Regions from separate parts of the Cellulomonas dongxiuzhuiae genome, predicted to be linked through region 3. Evidence: riboswitches for the same ligand, from Rfam matches in the RefSeq annotation. Region 3 holds a riboswitch; each other region holds the start of a gene.
What was found. Region 3 has a riboswitch for thiamine pyrophosphate ahead of KKR89_RS14985 (ABC transporter substrate-binding protein). Riboswitches for the same ligand answer to the same signal wherever they lie in the genome.
Positions count from the first base shown of each region.

Region 1: linked by a shared signal. The riboswitch ahead of thiD (bifunctional hydroxymethylpyrimidine kinase/phosphomethylpyrimidine kinase) and the one ahead of KKR89_RS14985 (ABC transporter substrate-binding protein) in region 3 are both predicted to bind thiamine pyrophosphate.
Region 2: linked by a shared signal. The riboswitch ahead of KKR89_RS01105 (thiamine ABC transporter substrate-binding protein) and the one ahead of KKR89_RS14985 (ABC transporter substrate-binding protein) in region 3 are both predicted to bind thiamine pyrophosphate.
Region 4: linked by a shared signal. The riboswitch ahead of thiO (glycine oxidase ThiO) and the one ahead of KKR89_RS14985 (ABC transporter substrate-binding protein) in region 3 are both predicted to bind thiamine pyrophosphate.

Region 1 is NZ_CP076023.1:1,775,325-1,782,838, reverse strand. Features, by position in the region: gene argC (N-acetyl-gamma-glutamyl-phosphate reductase) at 1-816, opposite strand, end outside; gene KKR89_RS07990 (quinone oxidoreductase family protein) at 900-1,883, shown strand; gene KKR89_RS07985 (DsbA family oxidoreductase) at 1,880-2,632, shown strand; gene KKR89_RS07980 (HAD family hydrolase) at 2,651-3,280, opposite strand; gene thiD (bifunctional hydroxymethylpyrimidine kinase/phosphomethylpyrimidine kinase) at 3,327-4,799, opposite strand; TPP riboswitch at 4,849-4,947, opposite strand; gene KKR89_RS07970 (TrpB-like pyridoxal phosphate-dependent enzyme) at 5,112-6,422, shown strand; gene KKR89_RS07965 (LLM class flavin-dependent oxidoreductase) at 6,523-7,514, shown strand, end outside.
Region 2 is NZ_CP076023.1:241,650-249,163, forward strand. Features, by position in the region: gene KKR89_RS01085 (phytoene desaturase family protein) at 1-1,196, opposite strand, end outside; gene KKR89_RS01090 (hypothetical protein) at 1,312-1,788, shown strand; gene KKR89_RS01095 (hypothetical protein) at 1,785-2,711, shown strand; gene KKR89_RS01100 (DUF4235 domain-containing protein) at 2,727-2,996, opposite strand; TPP riboswitch at 3,075-3,206, shown strand; gene KKR89_RS01105 (thiamine ABC transporter substrate-binding protein) at 3,293-4,399, shown strand; gene KKR89_RS01110 (ABC transporter permease) at 4,529-6,202, shown strand; gene KKR89_RS01115 (ABC transporter ATP-binding protein) at 6,199-7,248, shown strand; gene KKR89_RS01120 (SRPBCC family protein) at 7,309-7,514, shown strand, end outside.
Region 3 is NZ_CP076023.1:3,307,647-3,315,160, forward strand. Features, by position in the region: gene KKR89_RS14975 (ABC transporter ATP-binding protein) at 1-671, opposite strand, end outside; gene KKR89_RS14980 (ABC transporter permease) at 664-1,434, opposite strand; gene KKR89_RS14985 (ABC transporter substrate-binding protein) at 1,431-2,456, opposite strand; TPP riboswitch at 2,643-2,736, opposite strand; gene KKR89_RS14990 (amidase family protein) at 2,912-4,744, opposite strand; gene KKR89_RS14995 (cohesin domain-containing protein) at 4,792-5,538, opposite strand; gene KKR89_RS15000 (ArsR/SmtB family transcription factor) at 5,749-6,084, opposite strand; gene KKR89_RS15005 (SRPBCC domain-containing protein) at 6,081-6,551, opposite strand; gene KKR89_RS15010 (AEC family transporter) at 6,725-7,514, shown strand, end outside.
Region 4 is NZ_CP076023.1:506,655-514,168, forward strand. Features, by position in the region: gene KKR89_RS02385 (ThiF family adenylyltransferase) at 1-1,097, shown strand, start outside; gene KKR89_RS02390 (thiazole synthase) at 1,110-1,967, opposite strand; gene thiS (sulfur carrier protein ThiS) at 1,964-2,278, opposite strand; gene thiO (glycine oxidase ThiO) at 2,275-3,483, opposite strand; TPP riboswitch at 3,474-3,581, opposite strand; gene thiE (thiamine phosphate synthase) at 3,598-4,269, shown strand; gene KKR89_RS02410 (DUF5995 family protein) at 4,294-5,091, opposite strand; gene KKR89_RS02415 (hypothetical protein) at 5,265-5,708, shown strand; gene KKR89_RS02420 (cellulase family glycosylhydrolase) at 5,721-7,514, opposite strand, start outside.

The DNA.
Region 1 (7,514 bases), 1.5 Mb from region 3:
ACGCCACACCTCGCGCAGCGCGTCGTCGTCGGCGGTGACGCCGGGGGCGAGCCGGGCCGTGGCGGTCGCGAGGATGCCGCGCGGCATGGGCACGAGCACGGGCGTGAACGACGTGCGGACGTCGCCCGCGCCCGCGCTGCGCAGGTTCTGGGCCAGCTCGGGGATGTGGCGGTGGCTGCCGCCGACCGCGTAGGGCACGGCCGCACCGAGACCCTCGGACGCGAGCAGGTGCGGCTTGAGGGACTTGCCGGCACCGGAGTAGCCGACGGCGAGCACGGCGACGAGGTCCGTGGTGTCGAGCAGCCCCGCGGCGACGCCGGGCTGCAGGCCGAGCGTCACGGCGGTCACGTTGCAGCCCGGGACCGCGATGCGCCGCGCACCGGCGAGGCGCTCGCGCTGCCGGCCCCGCGACCCGCCGACCACGAGCTCCGGCAGGCCGTACGTCCACGTGCCGGCGTGCGCGCTGCCGTAGTACGTCTCCCAGTCGCCCGGCTCGACGAGCCGGTGGTCGGCGCCGAGGTCGAGCACGACGGGGTCCTCCCCCAGGGCCTCCAGCTCGGCCGCGACCCGGCCGCTCGCGCCGTGCGGCAGCGCGAGGACGACGACGTCGTGGCCCGCGAGCGCCTCGGCGGTCGTCGGTTCCAGCACGCGGTCGGCGAGGTCGCGCAGGTGCGGGTGGTGGGCGCCGAGCGGCGTGCCGGCGCTCGAGTGCGCCGTGAGCGTGCCGATGCGTGCCTGCGGGTGGTCGAGCAGCAGCCGCAGGACCTCTCCGCCGGCGTACCCACTGGCTCCGGCCACCGCCACCGTGAACGTCATGTGCATGAACATACAGTCGAGTGCAGACAAATACCAAGGCGTGCGCGGGAACAGGTCACCGGTGCCCGGCGGTTGCGGCATACATGCGCGCTGTCATCGCGACCGGGGCCGGCGGCCCGGAGGTCCTCCAGGTCACCGACGTCCCCGACCCCCGACCCGCGCCCGACGAGGTCGTCGTGCGCGTGGCCGCGGCGGGCGTGAACTTCATCGACACCTACCGGCGTCGGGGCATCTACCGTATGCGGTTCCCGCACGTGGTGGGATCCGAGGGCGCGGGTGAGGTGGTCGAGACCGGGTCCGACGTGACGACCCTGGCGCCCGGCGACCGCGTCGCGTGGTCGTCCGCACCCGGCTCCTACGCCGAGCTGGTCGCCGTGCGGGAGGCCGACACGCTGCCCGTGCCGGCGGGCGTCGACGACGCCACCGCGGCGGCCCTGCCGATGCAGGGCATGACGGCGCACTACCTCGTCGCCTCGACGTTCACCCTCGCCGCGGGGCACGACGTGCTGCTGCACGCGGGTGCGGGCGGCGTCGGCCTGCTCGTCACGCAGCTGGCCGCGGCACGCGGCGCGCGGGTGGTCTCCACGGTGGGGTCGGCCGACAAGGAGCACCTGGCGCGCGCGGCGGGAGCCGCCGATGTCGTGCGCTACCGCGAGCTGTCGGATCTCGGCACCGAGCTGCCGGCGCTCGTGCGCGACCTCACCGGCGGCCGGGGCGTCGACGTGGTGTACGACGGCGTCGGGAAGGACACGTTCGACGCGTCGCTCGCCTCGCTCGCCCGGCGCGGGACCCTCGTGCTGTTCGGCGCCTCCTCGGGGCAGGTGCCGCCCGTGGACCTGCAGCGCCTCAACGCCGCCGGCTCGCTGTACGTCACGCGCCCCACCCTCGGCGACTACACCGCCACGCGTGACGAGCTGGTGTGGCGCGCCACCGAGCTCTTCGACGCCGTCGTCGCGGGCGCGCTCGACGTGCGCGTCGGCGCGACGTTCCCCCTGGCCGACGCCGCCGACGCCCACCGCGCCCTCGAGGGGCGCGCCACCACCGGAAAGGTGCTCCTGCTCCCGTGAACCTCGCCGTCCCCACCTTCGCCGCACCGCCCCGCACCCTGACCGTCGAGATCTGGTCCGACGTCGCGTGCCCCTGGTGCTACGTCGGCAAGCGCCGGTTCGCCGCCGCGCTGCGCGACTTCCCGCACCGCGACCACGTGGACGTGGTCTGGCGCTCCTACCAGCTCTCCCCCGAGACACCGACGGGCCCCGGGCGGCCCGAGATCGACGCCCTCGCCGAGATGAAGGGGCTGCCGCGCGAGCAGGTGGAGCAGATGTTCGCGCACGTCACGAGCGCCGCCGCCGGTGACGGCCTGCGGTACGACTTCGCGCGCACGCTGGCGTTCAACACGTTCGACGCCCACCGGCTGCTGCACCTCGCGCGCGCGGCGGGCGGGTCACCGCTCGTCGAGGCCACCATGGAGACGCTGTTCTCGGCGCACTTCGAGCAGGGCGTCGACCTCGGCGCCGAGGGCGCCCTGGTGACGCTCGCAGCGCGGGCCGGGTTCGCCGCGCACGGCTGGGACGACGCACGCGTCGCGGCGGCCCTGGCCGCGGACGACGCTGCGGACGCCGTGCGCGACGACCTCGCCACCGCCCGGGAGATCGGTGTCACGGGTGTGCCGTTCTTCGTCGTCGACCGCAGGTACGCGCTGTCCGGGGCGCAGCCGGCCGAGGTCTTCGCCCAGCTGCTCGACGCCGGGTGGCGGGACGCCAACCCGCTCGCTGCCGTGCCGGTCGGCGACGCCTGCACCGACGGCTCCTGCTAGCGGCCCGCCGGCCGCGCGTCATCCCGGCGGCGGCCCGCCGAGCAGGCGGGTCAGCTCCGTGAGCGAGTCGACCCGCACGTCGGCGAGCGCCACCTCCGGCCGCAGGGCGTGCACGTAGCCCCACGGTCCACGACGCAGGAACGCGGTCCGCATGCCCGCCGCGCGGGCGGGCAGGACGTCGTTGTCGAGGCGGTCGCCGACGTACAGCACCTGGCCCGGCGGCAGGTCGAGCTCGCTCAGCACGCGCGCGAAGAACGCCGGCGCGGGCTTGGCGACGCCCCAGCGCGCTGACGACGCGACGAGCCCGAGGTCGACGCCCGCGGCACGCAGCTGCTCCTCGGCGGCCGCCGGCTGGTTGCCGGCGATCGCGACGACGTACCCGGCCGCGCGCAGCGCGTGCAGCGTGGGGAGCGCGTCGGGGTAGAGGTCCACGGCGCCGATCGTCGACCGCGTCACCGGTGGGTCGACCCCGAGGACGTCCCACACGCGCGCGTGCGGCTCGCCGCGCTCCACCAGCGCGCCCAGGACCCCCATGAGCGCGAGCGGCGTCACACCGACGTCGTGGGCGGCCCGGGTCCAGGCGCGCGTCTCGTCGACGATCGTCTCCCCGACGTCCAGGACCACGGCGCGCACGTCCACGGCGACCACTCTGCCGCACCGTGCCGCCCGGGTCGCCCGGCGCCGCCCCCCGCGGTCACCGGGACGGCGCGAGCGCCCGGACCTGGTCGAAGAACGCGACCTCGTGCCGGCACGACGTGACGAACGCCGCGAGCATCCGCGCGCGCGTCGCGGCACCGACCTCGCGAGCGGCGGCGTCGGCCAGGTCGCAGGCCCGCGCCGAGGCCGCGGCGAACGCCGGGTCGCCGTACGTCCCGACCCAGTCCCCGTACGGGTGCCCCGCCAGGTCACCGGCGCGCACCAGGATGCGGGCGCCGATGTCCGCGTAGAGCCAGTAGCACGGGAGCACCGCGGCCACGACCTCCGCGTACGAGCCCGTGGCCGCCACGGCCAGCACGTGGTCCACGTACGCGGTCGTGGCGGCGCTCGCCGGGCCGGACCAGCGCGTCCCCGCGCGTGCCAGGCGCTCGGCGTGCAGAAGCGTCTCGACGTCCAGGCAGCGGGCAGCGCCCTGCGCGAAGAACACCTGCGCCACGCCGTCCGGGGCCAGCTGGCTCGCCCGCGCGAGCACGCGGGAGTACTGCGCGAGGTAGAGGGCGTCCTGGTGGAGGTACTGCTCGAACTCCTCGACGGGCAGCGACCCGTCGGCGAGCCCGCGCACGAACGGCAGGTCGTCGCACGCGGCCCGCAGGTCCGCGACGCGGTCCCACGCGTCGGCACTGAACGGCCGCGCGCCGAGGGCGGGTGCGTGGTGGAGGTGGTCGACGGGCCCGCGTCCGGACCCGACCCCGAGCGCCTCGCCCGCGGCGATCGCGCCGGTGAGCCACTCCTTCGCCTCGCGGACCGCGGTCACCCAGTCGGGCCGACGGGGCCGCAGGGCGGCGACGGCCGCCGAGAGCGAGCAGCCCGTGCCGTGCGTGCTGGTGGTGCTCACGCGAACCGCGTCGAGCTCGGTCACCGTGGTCGCGTCGACCACGGCGTCGGGGCTCGCGTCCCCCGGCAGATGGCCGCCCTTGAGCAGCACGGTCACGTCCGCGGCGGTCGCGAGCCGGCGGGCCTGGCGCACCGCGTCGGCCCACGTGGCCGCGGTGCCCTCACCCAGCAGCACGCCCAGCTCCGGGAGGTTGGGGGTCACGAGGTCCGCCTGCGCGACCAGCCGGCGCACCGCGTCCTGCGCGTCGGCGTCGAGCAGCCGGTCCCCGCTGGTCGCGACCATGACCGGGTCGAGCACGACCACCGGGGGCCGCGTGTGCGCGAGCCACGCCGCGACCTCGTCCGCCACGGCCCGGGTGCCGACCATGCCGATCTTGACGGCGTCGACCGTCACGTCGTCGCTCACGGCGTCGAGCTGGGCGCGCAGGAAGGCGACGTCGGGCACGTGGACCGCCCGCACGCCGTGCGTGTTCTGCGCGACGAGCGCGGTGACCACGGCCATGCCGTACGCGCCGTGCGCCGCGAACGACTTGAGGTCCGCGTGGATGCCCGCGCCCCCCGTCGGGTCGGTGCCCGCGACGGACAGGACCCGCACGCGGCTGCCTGCGCAGCTCATCGGGTCAGCGCCGGCAGCGCGGCGGCGAGGTCGTGCGGGGACAGGACGGCAGACGTCATGAGGACATCCCTTCGCTCGTACGAACGAGATCAGGTTCGACGGGTGTGATCTCAGCCCTGCTCGGTACAGGGCACCCCGTGTCTCGGGTCGACCCTAGACCGTGGCGTCCGGCCCGCCATCTCGTGGTCTCGACCCTCGGACGCGCGCAGGCACCGGGGGCTACGCTCCCCGTGCGGGTCGTCGACGGCGGGACCTACGCGGGCGGTCCGGCTCCGACCACGCGCGCCCCCGCGCCCGAACCTGCGAGGCGAGATGACCACCTCCCCCGGCACGACCCGACCCGCACCGCTGACCGACCCGGTCGGCACCGTCGTCCCGTCCGCCGTCCCGACGCACTGGTACAACCTCGCGGCCGACCTGCCCGAGCCGTGCCCGCCCGCGCTGCACCCGGGCACGCGTGAGCCGTTGACGCCCGACGACCTCGCGCCGCTGTTCCCGATGGCGCTCATCGCGCAGGAGGTCTCGACCGAGCGGTGGGTGGAGATCCCGCAGACGGTCCGGGAGATCTACGCCCTGTGGCGCCCGGCACCGCTGCTGCGCGCGCGACGCCTGGAGCGCGCGCTGGGGACGCCCGCGAAGATCTACTACAAGTACGAGGGCGGCTCCCCCGCCGGCTCGCACAAGCCGAACACCGCCGTCGCGCAGGCGTACTACAACGCCCTCGAGGGCATCACGCGGCTCACGACCGAGACGGGCGCCGGGCAGTGGGGCGCCTCGCTGTCGATGGCCTGCGCGCTGCTCGGCCTCGGGTGCGAGGTCTGGCAGGTCCGCGCGTCCTACGACGGCAAGCCCTACCGGCGCATGCAGATGGAGACGTACGGCGCGACGTGCCACCCGTCACCGTCGGACCTCACCGCTGCGGGCCGCGCGATGCTGGCGGCCGACCCGACGACCACGGGGTCGCTGGGCATGGCGATCAGCGAGGCCGTCGAGGTCGCGGCGAACGACCCGAAGGCGCACTACGCGCTGGGCTCGGTGCTCAACCACGTCCTGCTCCACCAGAGCGTCATCGGTCAGGAGGCACTCGCGCAGCTCGACGAGCTGGGCGAGACCGCCGACGTGGTGTTCGGGTGCGCTGGCGGCGGGTCGAACCTGGCGGGGCTGAGCTTCCCGTTCCTCGGCCGCAACCTGCGCGACGGGGCGACGACCCGCGTCGTGGCCTGCGAGCCGGCGGCCTGCCCGTCGATGACCCAGGGCGAGTACCGGTACGACTTCGGTGACGTCGCGGGCCTGACGCCGCTGCTCAAGATGCACACGCTCGGCAAGGACTTCGTGCCGCCGCCCATCCACGCGGGCGGGCTGCGGTACCACGGCATGGCTCCGATGGTCTCCCACGCCTACGCGCTGGGGCTCCTGGACGCCGTCGCGGTCGAGCAGGACGCCGCCTTCGCCGCCGGCATCGAGTTCGCGCGGGCCGAGGGCATCATCCCGGCGCCCGAGTCGACGCACGCCCTGGCGGCTGCGTTCGCCCACGCGCGGGCCGCGACGACGGACGAGACGATCCTCATCGGCCTGTCGGGCAACGGCGTCCTGGACCTGCCCGCCTACCACGACTACGTCTGACGTCACGGCAGGGCCGTGACCACGACGTGGGCACCGTCTTATCTTGACCCTTCTTGTCGGCTTATCGTCTCGGGGAGGCACACCGGCACAAGGAGTCCGCATGGGCACGCACTTCCTCTGGTACATCCCCAACACCGTCGAGCCCGGTCACCGCGGTGACGACACGGCCGACGGCTGGGGCTCGCTCGACCTGTCGACCGAGCTGGCGCGCGCCGCCGAGGCGCACGGGTGGGAGGGTGCGCTCATCGGGACGGGGTGGGGCCGGCCCGACACGTTCACCGTCGCCACCGCGCTCGCTGCCCGCACGACCACCTTCCAGCCGCTCGTGGCCGTCCGCCCCGGCTACTGGCAGCCCGCCCACTTCGCGAGCGCCGCCGCGACCCTGGACCGGCTGTCCGGCGGTCGGCTGCTCGTCAACGTCGTCAGCGGGCACGACGGCGTCGCGCAGTACGGCGACACGGCCGGGGACCAGGCGCAGCGGTACGCGCGGACGCGGGAGTTCCTCGACCTCGTCCGACGCCTGTGGACCCAGGAGCACGTCACGTTCCACGGCGAGCACTACCGGGTCGACGACTCGACCCTCGCACCGCGCCCCGTGGCTCGCCCGGGCCGTCCGCACCCGCGCCTCTACTTCGGCGGCGCGTCGCCGGCCGCCGAGCGCGTCGCCGCCGCCGAGGCCGACGTCCAGCTCTTCTGGGGCGAGCCGCTCGACGGGGTCGCCGAGCGGGTCGCGCGCCTGCGGGCACTGAGCGACGAGGTCGGGCGGCGGCACCCCCCGCTCGAGTTCGGCCTGCGGGTCACGACGCTCGTGCGTGACACCACGCAGGAGGCGTGGCACGACGCCGAGGAGAAGGTGGCACGCATGGCCGAGACCGCGGGGACCCGGCCGCCCGACCCGCTGCGCCGACGTGCCGTGGGTCAGCAGCGCCTGCTGGAGCTGGGCGCCCGCGGGGACGTCCTCGACTCCTGCCTGTACACCGCGCCGGGGCGGTACGGCGGCGGGGGCGCGGGCACGACGTGGTTGGTCGGCTCCGCCGCGGACGTGGCCGCCGCGCTGCAGCGCTACCGCGACCTCGGCGTGACGCACTTCGT
Region 2 (7,514 bases), 910 kb from region 3:
CGGGACGCCACGACGACGTCCCGGAACCCCGGGGCGTACCGCTCGATGTGCCGCGTGACGGCCTCGGTCGTGTCGACGTCCGACCCCGCCGGGACGTGCGCGTAGGACCACAGGGGACGCAGGTCGCCGCTGCGGCGGCCGTCGTCGACGACCGACGGGTCGCTGACCAGGCACATCGGCAGCTCGGCGTGGCGCCCCGCGTGGACGTCCGCCTCGGCGCGCGCCATCTCGGCGCGCGTCCCGCCCACGTGCACGGTGCCGGCGCGCGCGACGTCGGGGTGCTCCCACGGCACGGGCGCCGACAGGACGAAGTCGACCTTCGACGCGGCGTCGCCGTGCCGGTAACGCTCGAGCGCCGCGCGCCGGCGGGCGGGCAGCTCGTCGCCCAGCACGTCCACGAGCCCGCGGGGCGTGGTGTCGAACAGGTAGCACCGGGCGGCCGGGAGGTCGGCGCGCGAGCGTACGGGGTGGTCGGTGACGACCGTCCCGCCGTGCGCGCGCAGGTCTTCGACCAGTGCGGCGACGATCGCGCCCGAGCCGCCGCGCGGGATCGGCCAGCCCTGGCCCGCGTGCGCCAGGGACGCCAGGAGCAGGGCCGTGCCCGCGCCGGCGAGGCTGGGCAGGCGCGAGATGGCGTGCGCGGCGACCCCGGTGAGCAGCGCGGGGGCCACGTCGCCGCGGAACCGCGCGCCCCACGCGGGCGTGCCCTGCTCGGCGACGCCCAGGCCGAACCGGGCCGCCCCGACGAGGCCGCCGGGTACCAGGCCGGCGGGGATGCTGCGCTTGTCGCCGAGGGCGACGCGCACGACGTCGTCGGTGTGCCGCGACAGGGCACCGACGAGCGAGCGCCACGCGGGCCCGTCCTCGTCGAGCCCCGCGACCGTCCGGTCCAGGTCGTGCCACGCGATCCCGGCGCGGCCGTCGGGCAGCGGCTGGGCGAACGAGACCTCGGGGACCAGCAGCTCGACGCGGCGCTCGAGCCCGAACGCCTGGAAGAACGGGGACGCCCACGCCATCGGGTGGACCGCCGAGCAGACGTCGTGCACCACGCCGTCGGCCAGGCCGAGGTCCAGCGTGCGTGCGCCGCCGCCGACGGTGGGCTGTGCCTCCAGCACGGTGACGGACAGCCCGGCGCGCGCCATCGTGACCGCAGCAGCGAGACCGTTGGGTCCGGAACCGACGACGACGACGTCCATGGGCGCCATTCTCGCGTCGTCCACGTCCAGGACGCGAACTCGCCCCCGGGTGCCGTGCCCGCCCGTAACCTGACGACCTGGACATCCGGGGCGCCGCGAGAAGGTCGAGGGACGTGTGGGCGACGGTCGTGAGGCAGGCCTGCTGTCGACGGGCGCACCCGCGGACGACGAGACGCGCGAGCGCCGCCGGGCGCGGGGCGTGACCTGGTCCGCCGTCGGCCTCCTGCTCCTCGTCGCGGCGTTCCAGCACGAGCTGTGGCCGCTGACCGCCTACCGGCTGTTCAGCGACGTGCGCACGGGCACCGCGGCGTCGGTCGAGCTGGTCGCGGTCGCACCCGACGGCACACGCACGCCCGTGCGCCTGGACCCGCGCAACCCGGTGGTCGCCACGACGGGCCGGCAGTACCCACGCGTCCGCGACGCCGCCCCGGGCGAGCAGCGGGCGATGGTGCGGGCGTGGCTGCGGGCCGCGGGCATCGACCCCGGAGGCGTCGCGGACGCGCGGTTGGAGCGGGTCGTGCTCGAGCTGGACCCCGACACCGGTGAACGGCGCGAGACGTCCCGCACGCTGCTCGTCGAGGTCGCCCCGTGATCACCGCGGCGCCCGTGGTCATGCGCCGCCGGGAGCTGCTCGCGCGCGTCGACGACCGGCTGGTCGCCCCGGGCCCGGCGTTCCGCCTCCTCGAGGTGCACACGCTCGTCGCGCTCGTCATCGGGCTGCGGCTCGCGACCCGCGACTGGACGCTCGTGGCCGAGCGGCCCGAGGTCCTGACGTTCCGCGCCACCCTGGTCGGCTGGTTCCCCGCGCCGGTGCCGCCGTGGCTGCTCGTGGCCCTGCAGGTCGCGGGCCTGGTCGGCGTGACGCTCGTCGTCGCCCGTCGCAGCCCGCGCGCCGGCTTCGCGCTCGCGTGGGTCGCCTACACGGTCCTGGCGGGGCTGTGGGGCAGCTCGGGCAAGGTCATGCACAACGACGTCCTGACGGTCACGGTGGGTGCCGTCCTGCTGCTCGCCCGGGTGCCCGGCAGGGACGTGGGCGCGCGCGACGAGCGGGTCGCGTGGGGCTGGCCGCCGCGCGCCGCCCTGGCTGTCGTCGCCACGGTGTACTTCCTCACGGGCGCGCAGAAGCTGCGGCACAGCGGCATCGACTGGGTCGTCGGCGACAACATGGCGTGGGTGCTGCGCTGGGGCAGATCCCCGTTCGGTGACGGGTTCACCCACCTGGTCGCCGACCAGCCGTGGCTGCCGCAGCTGCTCGCCGGCGGCGCGATCTGCCTCGAGCTCGGTGCGCCCGTGCTGCTCGCGCTGCGCGCCACCCGGATCCCGTTCGCGCTGGCCGTGCTCGTGATGCACGGGAGCATCTGGGCGTTCCTCGGCCTGGACTACTGGGCGTGGGTGCTCACCGTGGTGGCCGTGGCCGTGCCGCTGGGGCTGCCGCGCGACGTGCCGCTGCGCGAGGCCCCCGCTGCGCTCGTGCGTGCGGTCGCCGCGCGGCGGGGTGCCGCGCGGCGACCGTAGGTCAGCCGACGACGGTCAGCCGACGATGCGCGCGGCGATCTTCGCGGCGCCGCGGGTCGCGAGCACGCGCGAGAGCCCGATGGCCGCGCCGGTGACGGCGGCCGCCGCGGCGACCTCGCCGAAGTTGATGTCGTCTTCGCTGGAGTCCGCCGCGGGCGGCTTGTGGCCCCTGGTCTTCTCCCACACCGAGTCGATCACGCGGTGCACCACCCAGGTCGCCGCCAGCGCGACCACCGCGCCCACGATCTTGGCGCTCATGGACTGCTTCTTCTCGTCGCTCGTCATCCGGGCCTCCTCGTCGTCCTCGCCTGCACGGACGCTACCCGTCATCGGGCGATCCCACAGGTCGGGGTTAGGATCGCCCCTGAACGACAGGGGAGCGTCAGCTGCCGGGCCCGACCGGGTGCGGCACGAGGACGCTGAGAGTGCGGACCACCGCAGACCCTCGAACCTGATCCGGTTGGTACCGGCGTAGGGAGTCGGGCTTCTCTCCTCCCGTGGTCGTCGTGCGCGGCCCGGTCCCCGGTGCCGTGCGCGGCGGGCGCGGGACCTCTCCGACCACGACGGAGGACGACCGCGACATGACCACCCCCCGGCCCCGCACCGCCGCACGCACCCGAGCCCGGCACGCCGCCGTCCCCGCGGTCGCCGCCGCAGCGCTGCTCGCGCTGACCGCGTGCTCGGCGACCGGCGGCCCGACGGCGGACGGGGCGACCGCCGGGGCCGGCACGGTCACGCTGGTGACGCACGAGTCGTTCGCGCTGTCCGACGGCCTGCTGGAGCGCTTCGAGGACGAGTCGGGGCTGAGCGTGCAGGTCGTGCAGCAGGCGGACGCGGGCGCGCTGGTCAACCAGCTGGTCCTGACGAAGGACGCGCCCCTGGGCGACCTCGTGTTCGGCATCGACAACGCGTTCGCGTCGCGCGCGCTCGACGAGGGCGTCGTCGTGCCGGTCGAGATCGACGCCCCGGCGGTGCAGGACGCCGCGGAGCACGCCGTGCCGGGCGACGAGGACGGCGCCCTGACCGCCGTCGACCTCGGCGACGTGTGCCTCAACGTCGACACCGCGTGGTTCGCGTCCCGCGGCGTGCCCGAGCCGACGACGCTGGAGTCGCTGCTCGACCCGGCGTACCGCGACCTCGTCGTCGTGCCCGACCCCGTGACGTCGTCCCCGGGCCTGGCGTTCCTGCTGGCCACGGTCGGGGCGTTCGGCGAGGACGGCTGGGTCGACTACTGGGCGGGCCTGCGGGACAACGGGCTGCAGGTCGCCGACGGCTGGTCCGAGGCCTACTACACCGACTTCACCGCGGGCGGCGGCGACGGCCCGCGCCCCGTCGTGCTGTCGTACGCGTCGTCGCCGCCGTACACCGTCCCCGAGGGCGGTGACGCCCCGACGACGCGCGCGCTGCTCGACACGTGCTTCCGCCAGGTCGAGTACGCGGGCGTGCTGGCGGGGGCGGCCAACCCCGAGGGCGCCGCGCAGCTCCTGGAGTTCCTGCTGTCCGACGACGTGCAGGCCGACATCCCGGTGTCGATGTACATGTACCCGGTGAGCTCGAGCGTCGACCTGCCGCCGGAGTGGGTGTCGTGGGCGCCGCTCGCGGAGAAGCCGTTCACGGTCGCGCCCGCCGACGTCGCGGAGCACCGCGAGCAGTGGCTCACCACCTGGTCCGACACGGTCATCGGCTGACCCGTGCCCGCCGCCCCCGCGTCCGGCCCGGCCACCGCGCCCCCGCCGCCGGCCCCGCACCGGGACCCCGCGCCCCGTCCGCGGGGTCCGCGGGGTGCCGGTGCGCCGCCCGGTGGCGGACGCGCGCGGGTGCCCGGCCGCGGGTGGCGTGCCGGGCTCGGGTGGGGTCTGGCCGTCGTCGTGCCGCTGGCCTTCCTCACCGCGTTCTTCGTGTGGCCCGTCGCCGAGATCGTCGGGCGCGGGTTCGTGGCCGACGGGCGGCTCGACCTGGGCGGGTTCGGCGACGTGTTCTCCCGGCCGCGCACGTGGCGGGTCGTCGGGCAGACGCTCGCGCAGGCCGCGCTCGGCACGGCCGGCGCCGTGCTGCTCGGCGTGCCCGGCGCGTACCTGCTGTACCGCTGCCGGTTCCCCGGGCGCGGGGCGCTGCGCGCGTTCGTCACCGTCCCGTTCGTGCTGCCGACGGTCGTCGTCGGCGTCGCGTTCCGTTCCCTGCTCGTCGACGGGGGGCTGCTGGGCGGCCTGGGTCTGGACGGCACGTTCACCGCGATCGTCCTCGCGCTCGTGTTCTTCAACTACGCCGTCGTGGTCCGGACCGTCGGGGGCATGTGGGAGCGCCTCGACCCGCGCGCCGAGCAGGCCGCCCGCGCGCTGGGCGCCTCGCCGTGGCGCGTGCTGCGCACCGTCACGCTGCCCGCGCTCGGCCCGGCGATCGCATCGGCCGCGTCGCTCGTGTTCCTGTTCTGCGCGACGGCGTTCGGGACCGTCCTGGTGCTGGGCGGGCGCCGGTACGGGACCGTCGAGACGGAGATCTGGATCCAGACCACGCAGTTCCTCGACCTGCGGGCCGCCGCGGTGCTGTCGGTCGTGCAGCTCGTCGTGGTGGTCGCCGCGCTGTCCGTCGCGGGGCGTGCCCGGGCCCGCACCGAGCGCGCGCTCGCCCTCGGTGCGCCCGCCGCGACCGCCCACCCGGTGCGGCTGCGCGACCCGCTCGACGCCGTCGCGGTCGCCGTCACGGCCGTCACCGTCGCCGGGCTGCTCGCGCTGCCGCTGCTCAACCTCGTCGTCCGCTCGCTGCGCACGCCGCGCGGGTGGGGGCTGGACAACTACGCCGCGCTCGCGGTGCCGCAGGACACGCTGGCGGTCTCCGCGTGGCAGGCCGCCGGGACGTCGGTGCGCACGGCCGTGGACGCCACCCTGATCGCTCTGGTCGTCGGGGGTCTCGTGGCGCTCGTCGTGTCGCGCCGGCCGCGCCGCGCTGCCGCACGGCGCGCGGTCGCCGGGCTCGACGCGCTGTTCATGCTGCCGCTGGGGGTGTCCGCCGTGACCGTCGGCTTCGGGTTCCTCGTGTCGATGGACGCGCCCCTCGGCCTGCCCGTGGACCTGCGGGCGTCGCCCGTGCTGGTCGCGGTCGCGCAGGCGGTCGTCGCGGTGCCGCTCGTCGTGCGCACGGTGCTGCCCGTGCTGCGGGCGGTCGACCCGCGCCAGCGCGAGGTGGCCGCGACGCTGGGCGCGTCGCCCGGGCGCGTCCTGCGGACCGTCGACCTGGCCGTGGCGCTGCGGGCCGTCGGGCTCGCGCTGGGGTTCGCGTTCGCGGCGTCGCTGGGTGAGTTCGGTGCGACGTCGTTCCTGGCCCGGCCGCAGGAGCCGACCCTGCCGGTCGTGATCTTCCGGCTGCTGGGACGTCCCGGCGCCGAGAACTACGGGGCCGCGCTCGCGGCGTCCGTGCTGCTCGCCGCGCTGACGGCGGGCGTCGTGGCCGTGTGCGAGCGGCTGCGCCGCCCGGGGACCGGGGGTGCGTGGTGAGCGACGGTCTGCAGGTCGCCGACGTGGTCGTGCGCTACCCGGGGGCGGCGTCGGCGGCCGTCGACGGGGTCGACCTGACCGTGCCGACCGGCGAGGTCGTCGCGCTGCTCGGCCCGTCCGGATGCGGCAAGTCCTCGCTGCTGCGGGCCGTCGCCGGCCTCGAGCCGCTCGCCGCGGGCGACGTCGCGTGGGACGGCGTGTCCGTCGCCGACGTGCCCGTGCACCGCCGCGGGTTCGGCCTGCTCTTCCAGGACGGCCAGCTCTTCGCCCACCGGGACGTCGCGGGCAACGTCGCCTACGGGCTGCCCGAGCGGCGCGCCCGCACGGCGCGCGAGGCCCGGGTCGCCGAGCTGCTCGACCTCGTCGGCCTGCCCGGCACGCAGCGCCGCGACGTCGCGACGCTGTCGGGCGGCGAGCGCCAGCGCGTCGCGCTCGCCCGCGCGCTGGCCCCGCGCCCGCGCCTGCTGCTCCTCGACGAGCCGCTGTCCGCGCTCGACCGCGCTCTGCGCGAGCGTCTTGCGCTCGACCTGCGCGACGTCCTGACCGCGACGGGGACCACGGCGCTGTTCGTCACGCACGACCAGGACGAGGCGTTCGCCGTGGCCGACCGCGTCGCCGTCATGGACGCCGGGCGCCTGCTGCAGGTCGCGGCCCCCGGCGCGCTGTGGGCCCGGCCCGCCTCGCGGCGCGTCGCCGAGTTCCTCGGGTACGAGGCGTTCGTCGACGTGCCGGCGCCCGGCGTACCGGCCGTGCCGGCCGTACGCGCCCTCGTCGACGCGACCCGCGCCGCGGGCGTCGCGCTGCTGCCGCCCGGCGGGGTCCTGGCGCTCGCGGCCGGCGCGTTCGTGGTCGCGCCCGACGGTGCGCCGCCCGTGACCGGCACGGTGCAGGTCCTGCGCTCGCGCCGGGGTCGCACGGAGGTCGTCGTGGACGTCGACGGTGTCGGGCGCGTCAGCGCGTTCGCGCCCGCGGGCTGGACCTGCGCCCCGGGCACGGACGTGCGCCTGCGCGTCGATGCCGCTGCGGTCGCGGGGCTGCCGGACTAACGTCGGGGCACCAGGCGAGGGTGCCGGCCCCCGCCCCCCAGGAGCAGTGAGGTGAAGGGCATGAGCCTCGAGCGTCGTGAGGTCGTCTCCGTGGAGGTCCGCACCCCGATCGACGTCGTGTGGGAGCACCTGCGCGACCCGCACCTGGTGCGCAGGTGGTTCGGCTGGGACTACGACGGCCTCGACGCCGAGATCCGCGAGATCTTCGTCGACGACGTGCGCCACGAGCACGACCACTCGGACGGCCGCGCCACCCGCTCCCTCGC
Region 3 (7,514 bases):
TCCACGACGTGACGGACCGCCACGCGGGCGGGCCGGTCGGACAGGCGCACGACCTCGTCCGCGAGGGTCACGGCCTCGCGCACGTCGTGGGTCACCATGACGACGGTCCAGCGGTGCGCGGCCCACGTCGCGGCGAGCCAGCGCTGCAGGTGCAGCCGGGTGAGCGCGTCGAGCGCGCCGAACGGCTCGTCCAGCAGCAGGACGTCGCGGCCCTGCACGACCGTGCGGGCCAGCGCGGCGCGCTGGCGCAAGCCCCCGGACAGCTCCGAGGGGCGCGCGTCGGCGTGCTCGGCGAGGCCGAACCCGGCGAGCAGGTCCCGCACGCGCGCCCGCGCCTCGCGGCGGCGCAGCCCCTGCACCTGGAGCCCGAGGGCGACGTTGTCGACGACCGTGCGCCACTCGAGCAGCAGGTCGTCCTGGGGCATCCACGCGGCGTGGCCCGTGGTGCCCGTGACGTCGCGCCCGTCGAGCAGCACCTGCCCGCGGTCCGGGTGCCGCAGCCCCGCGACGACGCCCAGCAGCGTGCTCTTGCCGCAGCCCGACGGGCCGACGACGCACGTGAAGGAGCCGCGCTCGACGCGCAGGTCGACGCCCGCCAGGACCGCCCGCGGCCCCCCGGGCGCGGGCAGCGCGAGGTGCACGTCGCGGACCTGCAGCAGCGCGTCACCCACGACGCACCCGCCGGGGCCGCGCCCACGGCACGACCAGGCGCTCGACGCCGCACGTCAGCGCGTACAGGACGAGCGTGAGCGCGGCGCACACCCCGACCGCGGCGAGGACGAGGTCGGTGCGGAACGCCGCGCGCTGCATCGTCATGTAGGTGCCCAGCCCCTGCACGGCGCCCGCGTACTCCGCGACCACGGCGCCGACCACCGCGTACGTCACGGCGATGCGCAGGGCCGTGAAGAAGCGCGGCATCGCGGCGGGCAGGCGCACGTGCACGAACTCCTGCCGGCGGCTCGCCCCCATCGTCGCCAGCAGCGCCGACGCGCCGGGGCCGGCCGCCGCGAACCCCTCGACCAGGCCCAGCGCGACCGGGAAGAACGTCACGAGCGTCACGACGAGGACCTTGGGCGCCAGCCCGAACCCGAACCACAGCACCAGCAGCGGCGCGACGACGAGCACGGGCACGGTCTGCGACGCGACCAGCAGCGGCACGACGCCCGCCCGCAGGCGCGGCAGCCGGTCGAGCGTCACGGCGAGCGCCCCCGCGACCACCACCGAGACCGCGAACCCCACGAGCGTCACCGTGAGCGTCGCGCCCGTGTGCCCCGCCAGGGTCTCGCGGTGGGTCCACGCCTGCTGCGCGACCCGCGCCGGCGACGGCAGCAGGCGGGGCGCCACGCCGCCCGTCGCGACGACGACCTGCCAGGCCGCGAGCAGCGCGAGGACGCCCAGGCCCACGGGGGCCAGCCGCCCGGGCGTGCCCGTCACGACCCGCCGCCGAGGTCGACGTGGTAGGTCGCCCAGTCGGGGCGACGCGTCAGCGGCTCGCCGTCCGGGCCGCTGAGCAGCCCCTGGTCGAACAGGAAGTCGCCGTACCCCGCGAGCTGTGCGGTGTCGATGCCGCCGACCGTGCCGTCGTCGGCGCGCATGTAGTCGCGCGCGAGCAGGCGCTGGCTCTCCACCACCATGGCGGGGTCCGCGAACGCGTCGGGGTGCGCGGCGACGAGGATCTCCGCGGCCTCGTCCGGGTGGTCCGCCGCGTACGCGTAGCCCCGGCGCAGCGCGTCGACGAACGCGGCCGCCGCCTGGGGCTCCTCGGCCACCCAGGACCGACGGGCGTCGACGAGCACCGCGTACGCGTCGGGGAACCCGTAGTCGGTGTACCGGAAGTACCGCAGCGGCGTCCCCAGCCGCTGCGCCTCGAGCCCCTCCCACGCGACGAACGGGATCGCGACGTCGGCCTCCCCCGCGTACAGCGCGGCGTACGCGCTGGTCCCCAGGGTGACCGACGTGAGATCACCGCGGCCGCCGTCGGCGCGGATCACCGCCTGCAGCAGCGGCACCTCCGCGGGGCCGCCGAACCCGGCGTAGACGCGCCCGTCGAGGTCGCGGGGCCGGGTGATCGTCGTGTCGTCGGCGCGCACGCCGATCGCCGACGCCCAGTGCTGCAGCGGCGCGAGCACCGCGACCACGTCGGCACCGGCCGCCTGCGCGAGGACGGAGTCGCCGTGGAAGCTGATGCCCGCCTCGGCGGCGCCGGCGTCGATGAGCGCGTCGGGCTGGACGGCTGTGGAGGGCAGCACCTGGACGTCGAGGCCCGCGTCGTCGAACCAGCCCTTGGCGAGGGCGACCTCGAGGCCGGTGTGGTTGGTGTTGGGGGTCCAGTCGAGCGCGAACCGCACGACCGTGCGGTCGGCTGCGGCGGCGGTGCCGCGTCCGTCGGTACAGGCGGCCGACGCGAGCACGACGGCGATGAGGGCGACGGTCGGGGCGAGACGGGGTCGAGGCATGGGAGTCTCCGGATGGCCGAGGTGGCGGGGCGTGCGGGCACGGCGCAGCGACGCCACGCGGCCACGGACGTGGGCGCGGGCGCGGGTGGGACCGACGGGTGCGACCGATGAGGCAGGGACGCGGCGGCGTCAGGTGGCGGCGGGCCCCCGGCGTCGGTGCGGGTGGGCGTGCAGCGGTGGACGCATGGGAGACATGCGCGACATCCCTTCGCTAGTGCGACCTAGATCAGGTTCGACGGGTGTGATCTCAGCCGCTGGTGCGGCACCCCGTGTCACGACGCATCGACCCTAGCCAGGCCCGTCGCGCACGTCGCGGTCCCGTCCGCACTGTGGTCCGCCGACCGCCCCGCCGGCCACGGGCCCGGCCGGCTCCGGACGCACGACGACCCCCGACCGGGGTGCCCGGTCGGGGGTCGTCCTGCCCGTGGTGCCGCGGGCGTCCCGCGGCGGCGTGCTCAGCCGAGCGGGCCGTACAGCGCAGGCGACGTGCGCGCCCGCGTGGTCTGCTCGAAGTCGTACGCGAGGCCCAGGAGCGTGCCCTCGTCGAACGCGCGACCGACCAGCTCGAGGTTGACCCCCGCGCCCGTGATCGTGGCGTCGGCCGCGGTCGCCTGTCCCATCGGCACCGTCACGGCCGGCAGACCCGAGTTGGGGCTCAGCCGCATGTTGGTGCTGTGCGTGCCGTAGGGCGTGCCGCTCGGGTACGCCATGGCGTCGAGGTCGAGGTCGTCGAGCAGCTGCGTGACGAACGTGCGCCCGTTCGCGAGCGCCCGGGTGTGCGAGCCCTGCGGACCCGCCCACGCCTCGTACTGCTCGTCCGTGACGGCGGCCCGCTGCAGGTACGTGCTCCGGCGGGACGTCACATAGTGGCCGCCCGCGAGGATGTCCTCGATCGTGCGCGCCTGCACCGCGGGCGACAGGTGCCGCTCGACGTACCCGGCGAGGTCCCGACGGAACTCGTCGGTGCTGCCGCTCGGCTCGGCGAGCACCGCGTTGAGCTCCGCGGACGACGGCACCTCGACGAGCGTGGCGCCGCGCGCCTCGAGCGCCGCACGGGCCTCGGCCCACAGCCGCACCGTGGTGCGGTTGGTGCCGATCATCGACGGCAGGTACCCGATGCGGGCGCCGTCGAGCGCGTCGGCGTCCAGCGACGCGGCGTACGACTCGGGGACGAGCCCGGCCTGCGAGGCCGTCACCGGGTCCGCGTCGTCGACGCCCACGACGGCGTCGAGCGCGACCGCCGCGTCGAGCACGGAGCGCGCCATCGGCCCGCCGGTGTCCTGGCTGAGCGCGAGCGGGATGATCCCGTCGCGGCTCGCGAGGCCGACGGTGGGACGCACACCCACCAGCTGGTTGTACGACGACGGCACGCGGATCGAGCCACCGGTGTCGGTGCCGAACCCGATGCCGGCGAGGTTCGCCGCGATCGCGGCACCCGTGCCACCACTGGAGCCGCCCGCGCTGCGCGACGTGGCGTACGGGCTGGCGATGCGCACCGTGCCGCCCACCGGCAGGCCCGCCGAGTACTCGGAGACGAACCCGTACGCGAACTCGTCGAGGCCCGCCTTGGCCAGGACCACCGCGCCGGCCTCCCGCAGGCCCGCGACCATCGTCGCGTCCGTCGTCGTCTGGTTGTCCTGCCAGCAGCCGCAGCCGCCCGTGGTGGGCATGTCGAGGGTGTCGTAGTTGTCCTTCACGGCCACCGGCACGCCGAGCAGGGGGCTGGTCATGCCGTGCGCGGCACGCTCGGCGTCGGCGGCGGCCGCCGCGGCGAGCGCGACGTCGCTGACGGCGATGATCGAGCTGAGCGGCCGGCCGCCCGCCCCGGTGTCGACGAGCGTGTCGTCGTACGCCGTGATCCGCTCGAGGTAGGCCTGCGTGATCTCGACGGACGTCGTGACGCCCGCGTTCATCGCGGCCTGCATGTCCAGGACGCTCGCCTCGACCAGCTCGAACGCGCCGTCGTCGTACACCATGCGCTGGGAGACCTGGGCGAGGTCCGTGAGCGTGAGGGTCCCGTCGCCGTCCACGTCGGCGACCGCGACCTCGGTCCAGCCGGACGAGCCGGCGGTCGCACCGAGGTGCGCGGCGACGACGTCGAGGTCGGCGGTGGTGACCTGGCGGTCGCCGGTCACGTCGAGCTCGGTGAGGTACGGGGTGAGGAAGGCTCCGCCCGGCGCGGCGGCGGCCGGTGCGGCGGTGGCGGGTGCCGCGACGGCCCCCGCCAGGGCGAGGGCGCCCGTCACCGCGACGGCGGTGACGCTGCGGCGCAGCTGCGGTCGGTCCACGGGTCGGCTCCTGCGGGTCGGGTCGGTCGGGGCGGTGCCGGGGCGGCTCATCGGGCGGCCGCCGTCCGGCGACGCACGAGGAACGCACCGAGCGCGACCGCACCGAGCGCGAGCGCGAGCAGGCCACCCACCTGGGCGCCGGTCGCGCTCAGGGTCCCGGTGCCCGGACCGGACGCCGCAGCGCCGGCCGTCGCGGACGGCGACGGCACGGGAGCGGTCGCCTCGGGGGTGGTCGTCGGGGTCGGGGGCGTCGCCGTCGGGCCGGGCGTCGTCGTCGGGCCGGGCGTCGGCGCGGGCGCGACCTCGACGGCGACGGACGTCACGTCCGCGGCGGCGACCGTGGCCCCGTCGGAGCCGACGAGCGTCAGGCCCGACAGCGTGACCGTCGCCGTGCCGCCGGCGAGCGTGCGCAGGCGCACCGTCGTGGCGACCGTGCCCGTGAGGCCCGGGGACGCACCGAGCCGCGTGTGCCGCACCGTCACCGAGCCGGTGCCGCTCGTGACGTCGTCGAACCCGCCGTCGGGCGCGTCCGTCACGGAGTCGAACGCGAGGAGCGCGGGGTCGAAGGTGAGCGTCGCCTCGTACGCGTACAGGTCGGTGACGTCCAGCAGGTCCAGCCGGACGTCGACGGTCGCCCCGGCGGTCACGGGCCCGGTGGGGACGGCGAGCGTGGCCTCGTCGACGGTGGGGGCGGCAGCGGCGGGGACCGCCGTCAGGAGGGTGAGACCGAGGACGGCGAGGGCGGCGTGCAGGGCACGTCGCCTCGGCCTCGACCCGGGGGTGCGGTCGCGCATGAGGGCGGTGTTCCTTCCGAGCAGACGGCACGCACCGGCGGACCGGTGCGTGCCGTGAGAAGCGCCCCCTGCGCTCCTGCAGGCTCGCAGCGCGGTGTTTCGTGCCGGTTGCCGTCGCGTTGCCACCCGGGCCGCCGGGCACCGCTCAGGTCACGATCGCATGGCCCGTCCGGACATCCCGGACGAACCGCCCGGCGCTCACCTCGGCACTCACCCCGGCGGCGCCTCCGCGAGGCGTGCGATCGCGGCCAGCCGCTCGTCCCAGCGGGCACCGACGGCCTCGAGCGTGCGCGCGAGCAGCCCGAGGCGCGCGCCGACCGCCCGGTACCGCACCTCGCGCCCGGCCCGGACGGGCTCGACCAGCCCGACCTCGGCCAGCACGGCCAGGTGCTTGGCGATGGCCTGGCGGCTCACCGGCAGGCGCTCGGCCAGCGCGGACGCGGACGCCTCACCGCGCCCGACCTCGGTGAGCACCTGCCACCGGGTCTCGTCGCCCAGCGCGGCGCACACCGCGACGACGTCCGTCGCGCCGCTCGCGGACGTCACACCGCCACCCCGCCGGCGACGAGCGCCACGAGCTCGTCGAGCTCGGCCGTCCAGCCGTCGCGGTGGTCCGCGAGCTGGCGCAGCCGCTCGTCACCGAGCCTGTCGAAGCCCGTCTCGACGACCGTGAGCAGCGTCCCGGTGCCGTCGGGCACGAGCGTGAAGGTCGCGGTCAGCTCGCTGGCGGGGTCCAGGTCACCTCCGCAGCCGGGCCACGCGAAGGCGAAGCGGCGCGGCGGGTCGTAGGCCTCGATCCGCAGCGGGACGTCGTGCTCGCCGTCCCACCCGAGGGTGCCGGTGCCACCGACGCGCAGGTCCGGCAGCGAGGCGCGCTGCCCGAACCACCGGGCGACGAGGTCCTCGCGTGTGAGGACCTCGAACACGCGGGCGGGCGGGGCGTCGACGCGGACCGTGCGGGTGACGCTCGAGGTGGTGTCGTCGACGAGCGCGGTGGTCTGGTGAGCGGTCATGGCTGCCTCCTTGGTGCAACTCTTCTGTTGCAGACAGCCTGCACCCGTCGGCGCCGTGACGCAACCCCTAGGTTGCATGTGCGGAGACCGCGTCGCGCCTGCCGCCGCCGGCCCCGTGCGAGGATCGGCGCCGTGACACCGAGCGCCTCGTCGGCCCCGCTGCGGACGCGCTGATGTCGGCCGTCCTCGGCGCGCTGGGCACGATGGGCGCCGTCGTCGGGCTCGGCTGGGCGCTGGGCCGGTGGCGCGTCCTCGGCGAGCGGGCGGCGCCGGTGCTGGCGCGCGTCGTCTTCGCCGTCGCGACGCCCGCGCTCCTCGTCTCGACCGTCGCGCACGCCGACCTGCACCTGCTCGCGTCACGGACGGCCCTCGTCACGTGGCTGAGCACGACGGTGGTGGCCGTGCTGGCCGTCGTCGTCCTGCGCCTCGTGTGGCACCGGCCGGCCGCCGACGTCACGGTCGGCACGCTCGCGTCCTCGTACGTCAACGCCGGCAACATCGGCCTGCCGCTGGCCGTCTACCTGCTCGACGACCCCGTCGCCGTCGTCCCGACGCTGCTCTTCCAGCTCCTGGTCCTGGCGCCCGTCGCGTTCGCCGTCCTCGACGCCCGACCCACCCCGCCCCTGGAGACCGACCCGGGTGACGCCCCGGCCCCCGCGCCGGGCGGCCGCGTTCCGCTCGCGATGCGCCTCGAGACGGTCGTGCGGCGCACGCTGAGCAACCCGATCATCCTCGCGACGCTCACCGGGCTCGTGCTCGCCGCGCTGCCGTGGTCGCTGCCCGAGGTCGTCCTGCAGCCGTTCGCGCTGGTCGGGGCCGCGGCCGCACCGCTCGCGCTCATCACGTTCGGCATGTCGCTCGCGGTGCCACGCACGACCGGTGGGGCGGCGCCGCGGCGGGACCTCGCCCTGGCCGTCGGGCTGCGGTCGGTCGTCCACCCCGTCCTGACCTGGGGCGTCGGGA
Region 4 (7,514 bases), 1.2 Mb from region 3:
GCATCGGCGTCAGCGGGCAGCGGCGCCTGGCCGCGGCGCGCGTCCTCGTGGTCGGCGCCGGCGGGCTCGGCAGCCCCGCGCTGCTCTACCTCGCGGCTGCGGGCGTCGGCACGCTCGGCATCGTCGACGACGACGTGGTCGACGAGTCGAACCTGCAGCGCCAGGTGCTGCACCGGACCGCCGACGTGGGCCGTCGCAAGGTCGACTCCGCGCGCGAGGCGGTGCTCGCCGCCGACCCCGAGGTGACCGTCGAGGTGCACCCCGTGCGGCTGACCGCGGCCAACGCGCTCGACATCGTCTCGCGCTACGACCTCGTGCTCGACGGCTCGGACAACTTCGCCACCCGGTACGTCGTGAGCGACGCGACGTCGATCGCCGGCGTGCCGCACGTGTGGGGGGCGCTCGAGCGGTTCCGCGGCCAGGTCAGCGTGTTCTGGTCCAGCCCGCCGCAGGGCCACGCGCCCGTGACGTACCGCGACGTGTTCCCCGAGGCGCCCGCGCCGGGCACGGTGCCGACGTGCGCGGAGGGCGGGGTGCTCGGGGCGCTGTGCGCGACGATCGGCTCGGTCATGGTGACCGAGGCGGTCAAGCTCGTCACGGGTGCGGGGCGCTCGCTGCTGGGCCGGCTCGCGATCTACGACGCCGCGGACGTGACGTGGCGCGAGCTGCGCGTGGTCGCCGACCCGACACGCCCGCCGGTCACCCACGTCGCGGAGCCCGAGGTCGAGGCCTGCGCCGTGCCGTCGCCCGCACGGGTCTCGGCGGATGCGGCGATCTCGGTGCTCCAGCTGCGTGACCTGCTCGACTCGGCGGCGCCGCCGTACGTGCTCGACGTGCGCGAGGAGTTCGAGCGCGACATCGTCACGATCCCCGGGTCGGTCCTGGTGCCGGCCGGGCAGCTGCTCGGCCCGCGCGGCGCCGACGCGCTCGCGGACCTGCCGACCGACCGGCTCGTGGCCGTGTACTGCAAGGCCGGGTCCCGGTCCCAGCGCGTCGTCGACGCCGCGCACGCCGCTGGACGCGACAACGTCGTGCAGGTCGCCGGTGGCGTGCTCGCCTGGGTCGACGACGTCGACCCGACGCTCAGCCGGTACTGAGCGCGGCCGCCCTCACAGGGCCAGGTCGAGGTTGCCGGGCGGGCGTCCCACCAGCCCGTCCGTCGGCGAGGACGCGAGCGCGTGCTCGCGGCGCGGGATGCGCCCGGCCAGCCGCGCCGCGCGCCCGGCCCGGACCGCGAGCGCCATCGCGCGGGCCATCCGCGGCGGGTCCGCGGCCCGCGTGACGGCCGACGCGACGAGCACGCCGTCGCACCCGAGCTCCATCGCGAGCGCGGCGTCCGACGCGGTCCCGACGCCCGCGTCGAGGATCACCGGGACCTGCGCGCGCTCCGCGATGGCCGCGATGCTGCGCGGGTCGAGGATGCCGAGCCCCGACCCGATCGGGGAGCCCAGCGGCATCACGGCCGCGCACCCGACGTCCTCCAGGCGCCGCGCGACCACGGGGTCGTCGCCCGTGTACGGCAGGACCGTGAAGCCCTCGCGGACCAGGCGGTCCGCGGCCTCGACGAGCCCGAACGGCTCGGGCAGCAGCGTGACGTCGTCCGCGAGCACCTCGAGCTTGACCCAGGACGTCCCGCACGCCTCACGGCCGAGCTCGGCGGTCAGCACAGCCTCGCGCGCCGTGAAGCAGCCCGCGGTGTTGGGCAGCGCGCGGATGCCGAGGCGCGTCAGCAGCGCCCACACCGACTGCTCGCCGCCCGGGCGGACGCGCCGCAGCGCGACGGTGGTCAGGCGCGTGCCCGACGCGACGAGCGCGTCCTCGAGCCGGTCGAGGTTCGGTGCGCCACCGGTGCCGAGCACGAGGCGCGGCCCGACGACCGTCCCGGCGACGACGAGCGGGTCGTCCCCGTCCCACGGCGCGAGGACGGGCGCCGCGGCGGGGGCGTCGGGGGCGGTCGGCGTGGTCATCCGCCCTGCACCGCCGTGACGATCTCGAGCCGCGCGCCGGCGGGCACCGGGGTGTGCGTCCACAGGCCGCGCGGCACGATCGCGTCGTCGAGCGCCGCGGCCACACCCGTGGGCGTGGTCCCGGTGGCGCACCCCGCGGGAGCGGTCGTGGCGTCGGAGAGCAGGCCCTGGACGACGGTCGCCACCGTCAGGCCGGGGTCCCACGGCTGCGGGAGGCCGTTGACCGTCACGACCTGGGCGGGTGCCGCGGCCACGACCGGCAGCTCTTCGGTGTCGGCCGTGCGGGGGTCGGTGGTGCGCGTCTGGGTCATGCGGGGCCTCCGGAGGTGGTCGGTGCGGTGCGGGTGAGCATCCGCTGCGGGTCGCACGGCCGTGCGGCGTCGGGCGGGTCGGTGCCCGCGAGCAGGGCGTCGAGGGTCGCGGCCGTCAGGGGCGTCTGCAGGACGCCGTTGCGGTGGTGCCCCGTCGCGAGGAGCAGGCCCGGTACGCCGCTGTGCCCGACCAGCGGCAGGTGGTCGGGCGTCGCCGGGCGGGCCCGCGTCGTGACGTCGACCAGCGGCAGCTCGTCGATGCCGGGGACGAGCGCGCGGGCGTCGCGCAGCAGCGCGAAGACGTCACCGGAGCGGGTGCCGTCCTGCGCTGCGCCCTCGTCGCTCGTCGCCCCGACGACGACCTCACCGCTCGCGCGCGGCACGAGGTAGACGGGCCGGTGCTGCACGGTGCCGCGCAGCACGGGCAGACCGGCGAACCAGGGTGCCGCGCGCGCGTCGAGCCGCAGCGTCGTGCCGACCACGGGACGCACGGGCACCGCCACCTCCGGCACGTCGCGCACGACGTCCGCCGACCGCGCCCCCGCGGCGAGCACGACGAGGTCGGCACGCAGGGTCCCGCCGTCCGCGGTGCGGACGCCGACGACGTCGCCCCGGCCGTCACGCACCAGCCCGGCGGCGGCGGCCGGCACGACGCGGGCGCGCGCGTCCCGGCCGAGCACCGCGCGCAGCGCACGCACCACGGCACGCGGGTCGACGTGCTGCTCACCGGCCGCCCACGTCGCGGCACCCAGGTGGGGCCCGAGCAGCGGGACGCGCTCGCGGGCCTCCGCCGACGTCACCTCGTGCACGTCCAGGCCCCAGGACCGCTGGAGCGCGAGCAGGTCGCGGCACCGCTGCGCGTCGGCCGCGTCGTACGCGACGGTCAGCGTGCCGGACGCCGCCAGGCCGACGTCCACGCCGGACGCGGCGGTCAGCTCGCGGGCGAACCCGCTCCACAGGGCGGCCGAGGCGACGTTGACGCGCGCGAGCCCGTGCTCGCCGTGCTCGGCCTCCGAGACGGGCGCGAGCATGCCGGCGGCTGCGTGCGTGGCCCCGCCGCCCGGGTCCGGGTCGACGACGGTGACGCGCGACCCGGCGCGGAGCGCGCGCCAGGCGGCGGTCAGGCCGATGATCCCGCCGCCGACGACCAGGACGTCGACGCTCGCCGAGGACGTGCGGGGGGTGGGGCGGGCAGGGCTCGCCACGGGGTGCTCCCTTCGCTGGCATGACCCAGATCAGGTTCGACGGTCGGCTCTGACGCCCTCTCAGCCCCGCTCCGTGCGGGGCTCCCGTGCGCCGACCACACTACGCTGCCCGACATGTCCGACGCCTCCGACGTCCGCGCGCAACGCCGCGTCCGCCTCGCCGACGCGCACCTGTACCTGTGCACCGACGCCCGGCGCGCGACCGGCGACCTCGACCGGTTCCTGCACGCGGTGCTGGCGGGCGGCGTCGACGTGGTCCAGCTGCGTGACCGCACGCTCGACGTCGTCGACGAGCTCACGATCGGGGCCCGCGTCCGCGACCTCGCGCACGAGCACGGGGCCCTGTTCGCGGTCAACGACCGGGCCGACCTCGCGGTGGCTCTGCGCGCCGACGTGCTGCACACCGGCCAGCGGGACCTGCCGGTCGCGCAGGCGCGGGCGCTCGTCGGGCCGGGCGTGCTGCTCGGGCGCTCGTCGGGCGGCGGCGATGCCGCAGCCGCGGCGGACGACGACCCCGACGTCGACTACTTCTGCGTGGGACCCGTGCGGGCGACCCCCACCAAGCCGGGCCGCGAGCCCGTCGGGCTCGACGCCGTCCGTGCGGTGGCCGCCGCCGCGCCGACGACGCCGTGGTTCGCGATCGGCGGGATCGACGAGGCGCTGCTCCCCGACGTCGTCGCCGCGGGCGCGCGCCGCGTGGTCGTCGTGCGCGCGCTCACGCAGGCGTCCGACCCGCAGCGTGCCGCGGCCCGGCTGCGTGCGCTCGTGGCCCCGGTCCCCGGGTGAGGCCGCGGGGACGTGGCCCGGACGTCAGAACGGGAGCGGCGCCCGCAGCACCCCCTGGCCGATGAACGTGGCGATCGCGTCGAGCCGTCGCTCCGAGTCCGCACAAGCCTGCGGGGTCGCGCCCTGCCGCCACACGCGTGTCGCCTCGATCCACGCGAGGTCCCGCGTGAACGTGACGACGAGGTCGGAGAGCCAGTTCGCACTGACGTCCCACGGTGCGCCGTCGGGTCCGCCGGACAGCAGCGACCCGAGCTCCTCGCGCAGCCCGTCCATCTCGAGCGCGAACACGTCGTTGACCAGGTCGTAGTCGTGGTGCTGCGCGCTGTCGGCGCCGTCGCCGTCGGGCGGGACGGTGCGCCAGGTGGCGACGAGCGCAGGGGCGAGGTCGTAGTTGATGTGGGCGTTCACGCCCAGCACCGCGAAGTTCACGGGCGCCACGTGCGGGTCGCTGCGGTTGTCGAACAGCACGCGCCACACCCCGGGCGCCGTCCGGGCGTCGTCGGCGTGGTCGCGCAACGCCCGGAAGAACCGCTCGGCGAACTCCAGGTCGAGCCGCACCAGGAACGGTGACGACCGGAACTCCCCGCTCGCGACCATCTCGCCGATCCGGCGGGTGATGGTGAGGTAGAGCCGGGTGAACGACGCGATGCCGTCGTCCGGCCCCCGGGGTGAGGACCTCGCGGCCTCGTCGAGGATGGCCTCCAGCCGCTCGACGACCTCGGGGATCGACGTCGGTGGGGTGTCCCCGGCGAGCCCCGCGAGGCGCCGCAGGTCGCGGGCGTCGGGCGGTGCGCCGGGGCGGCCGGTCTCGGCTGCGTCCATCCGTCGGCTCCTCTCCGCTCCCGACCGGGCGCGTGGCGTGCGTCGATCGTGGCGGTCCTGTGACGTCCACGATGGCCGATCGCAGCGCGCGGGGCACGCCCGGTTTCCGTTTTTCGCCTCCCCGTGGCAAGGGTGGGTCGCACTCCCGCGGCCCGTCGTCCGAAGGAGGAGCCATGATCAGCCCGACCGACGCCCTCGACGCCGTCGCCGCCGCAGCGGCGGTGCTCAACCACGCGGTGAGCGAACCGGGGAACCGGACCATCAGCACGCTCGCGCCCCAGCTCGACCGATTGTCGCGGGCGGTGGCCCGGGCACAGGTCATCGTGACGCTGGACCCGGACGCGGAGCTGGACCGACCCGTCCCGCGGTGCTTCGCGCCGGAGGACGCGAGCGAGCACGCGGACGACCTCGCGGTGCTGGAGGCGATCGCGGCCATGCCGGTCCAACCGGCGACCGTGGTCTTCCGGGCCCGTCGGCTGGACGACGACTCAGCCGAGGACGCGCTGCGCGCCTGGATCGACGGGAGGCGCATCACGGCTACTCCGGCGGGCCGGGGCTACGACATCGACGCGAACCGCCTGGTCAGCAACATCGCCGACCAGTTCCTCGAGCCGTAGCGGGGTCACGTCTCATCGCCGCCGCCGCAGCACCACCGTCCCGTACGGCTCGAGGTCCACGGCCTCGACCGGCGACCCGTCGAGCTGCTCCAGCCGGCCGTCGGCCACCTCGGGGGTGACGCTCACGGCCTGCGCGTGCTCGCTGACCAGCACGACGACCTCGCGCCCGTCGCCCTGCACGAGCCGGTCGACCAGCACCCGGGGGTCGTCGGGCACGCGCACCGGGCGCTCGACCCCGGCGACCGTGGCGAGCGCGTCGTACAGGCGCCACGTGTCCTCGGGGTTGACCCGCCCCTGCGCGCTCGCCAGGTACTCCAGCGGGTAGGTGCACAGCACCGCGCGCCCGGGGCCGTGGTCCTTGACGACGACCGCGGGCCGCCCGTGCGCGTCGCGCGCGACGACCGTCGCGAGGAGCACCGTCACGGGCAGGTACGCGCGGCCCTCGGCGTTGCCCGCGACGCGGAACCGCAGGACGTCACCGGTGTGCAGCGACCCGAGGTCCGCCTCGAAGGTCAGCACGACCTCGTCGTCGTCGATCGGGTCGACGAGCCCGTACGCGAGCTCGCGCCGCACGCCGAACAGCTCCTCGGTGCGGATCCACCACGGGCCGCGCTGCACGGGCGACTCCCCGGCGCAGTACGACGCGTAGACGGTCGCACCGGCCGCCGCCAGCTCGACCAGCTGCACCCACGACGGCCCGCAGAGCTGCTTGACCGACGGCAGCAGGTACAGGTCGTACCCGCCGGGCAGGCCGCCGTCGGTCTGCTCGCGCACCACCCCCACGGGCAGGTCGGCCTCGCGTGCCGCGACGTACGCCTGCTCGCCGGTGCGCACGATGAGCGCGCGCTCCTCCTCGGTCGTGAACGGGTAGTCGGCCGCGAGGTGCGACGGCACGACGAGCGCGGCCTGCGCCGGGGCGCGCGAGCACCGCGGCAGGTCGATCTCCCGCAGCGTCGCGGCGAACCGCTCGAGCTCGAGCAGCGGCGGCTTGGGCTCACCGTCGGACGTCGTGATGCCGAAGTGCAGCTCGAACGGGTGGTGGGCGTACGGCCGCTGCCCCAGGACGGTGTCGTAGTCGGTGTTGTTCCACGCGATCCAGCCCGTCGCGCCGGCCAGGAGCGTGGTGTGCAGGAGCTGGCGGTAGTACGCGGCGGCGCCGGTGGGGGAGACGAAGTCGCTCGAGAGGCCGAACTCCTCCATCACCACGGGCCGCCCGCGGACGGCCGCGAGCTCGCACACCCACGCGGCCTTGAGGTGCTGGCGCACCTGGTCGGACTCCATGCGGTAGACGTGCGGGCCGGTGAAGTCGACGAAGCGACCCAGGTCCACCGTCGAGTAGCCGTTGTCGTGCCCGGTCTGCTCGATGCCCCAGGCGCCGTCCCCGATCGACACGGGCTGGTCCCCACCACCGGCCCGCACCGCGTGGACCATGAGCCGGGCCCACGCCTCGACGTCGTCGCGCCGGCCCTCGCCGCCGTAGATCGGCATCTCGTTGGAGATCAGCCACCCGGCGACCGCGGGGTGGGCCGCGTAGCGGGCCGTGAGCGTGGCGACGTACCAGGCCTGCCGGCCCACCATCCACACGTCGGTGTACAGGTCCCGCCCGGCGCGCCAGACGGGGTCCCAGTTCTCGCCCGACATGTGCCCGACGAGGAACGTCGGGATCGTCGTCATGCCGGCCTCGACGTGCGCGTCGAGGAAGTCCGCGTAGTGCGCGCACTGCTCCTCGTCGAGGGTCGTCGGGGTGGGCATCATGTCCGGCCAGTAGAAGAACGACCGTGTCATGGTCAGCCCGTGGCGGGCCAG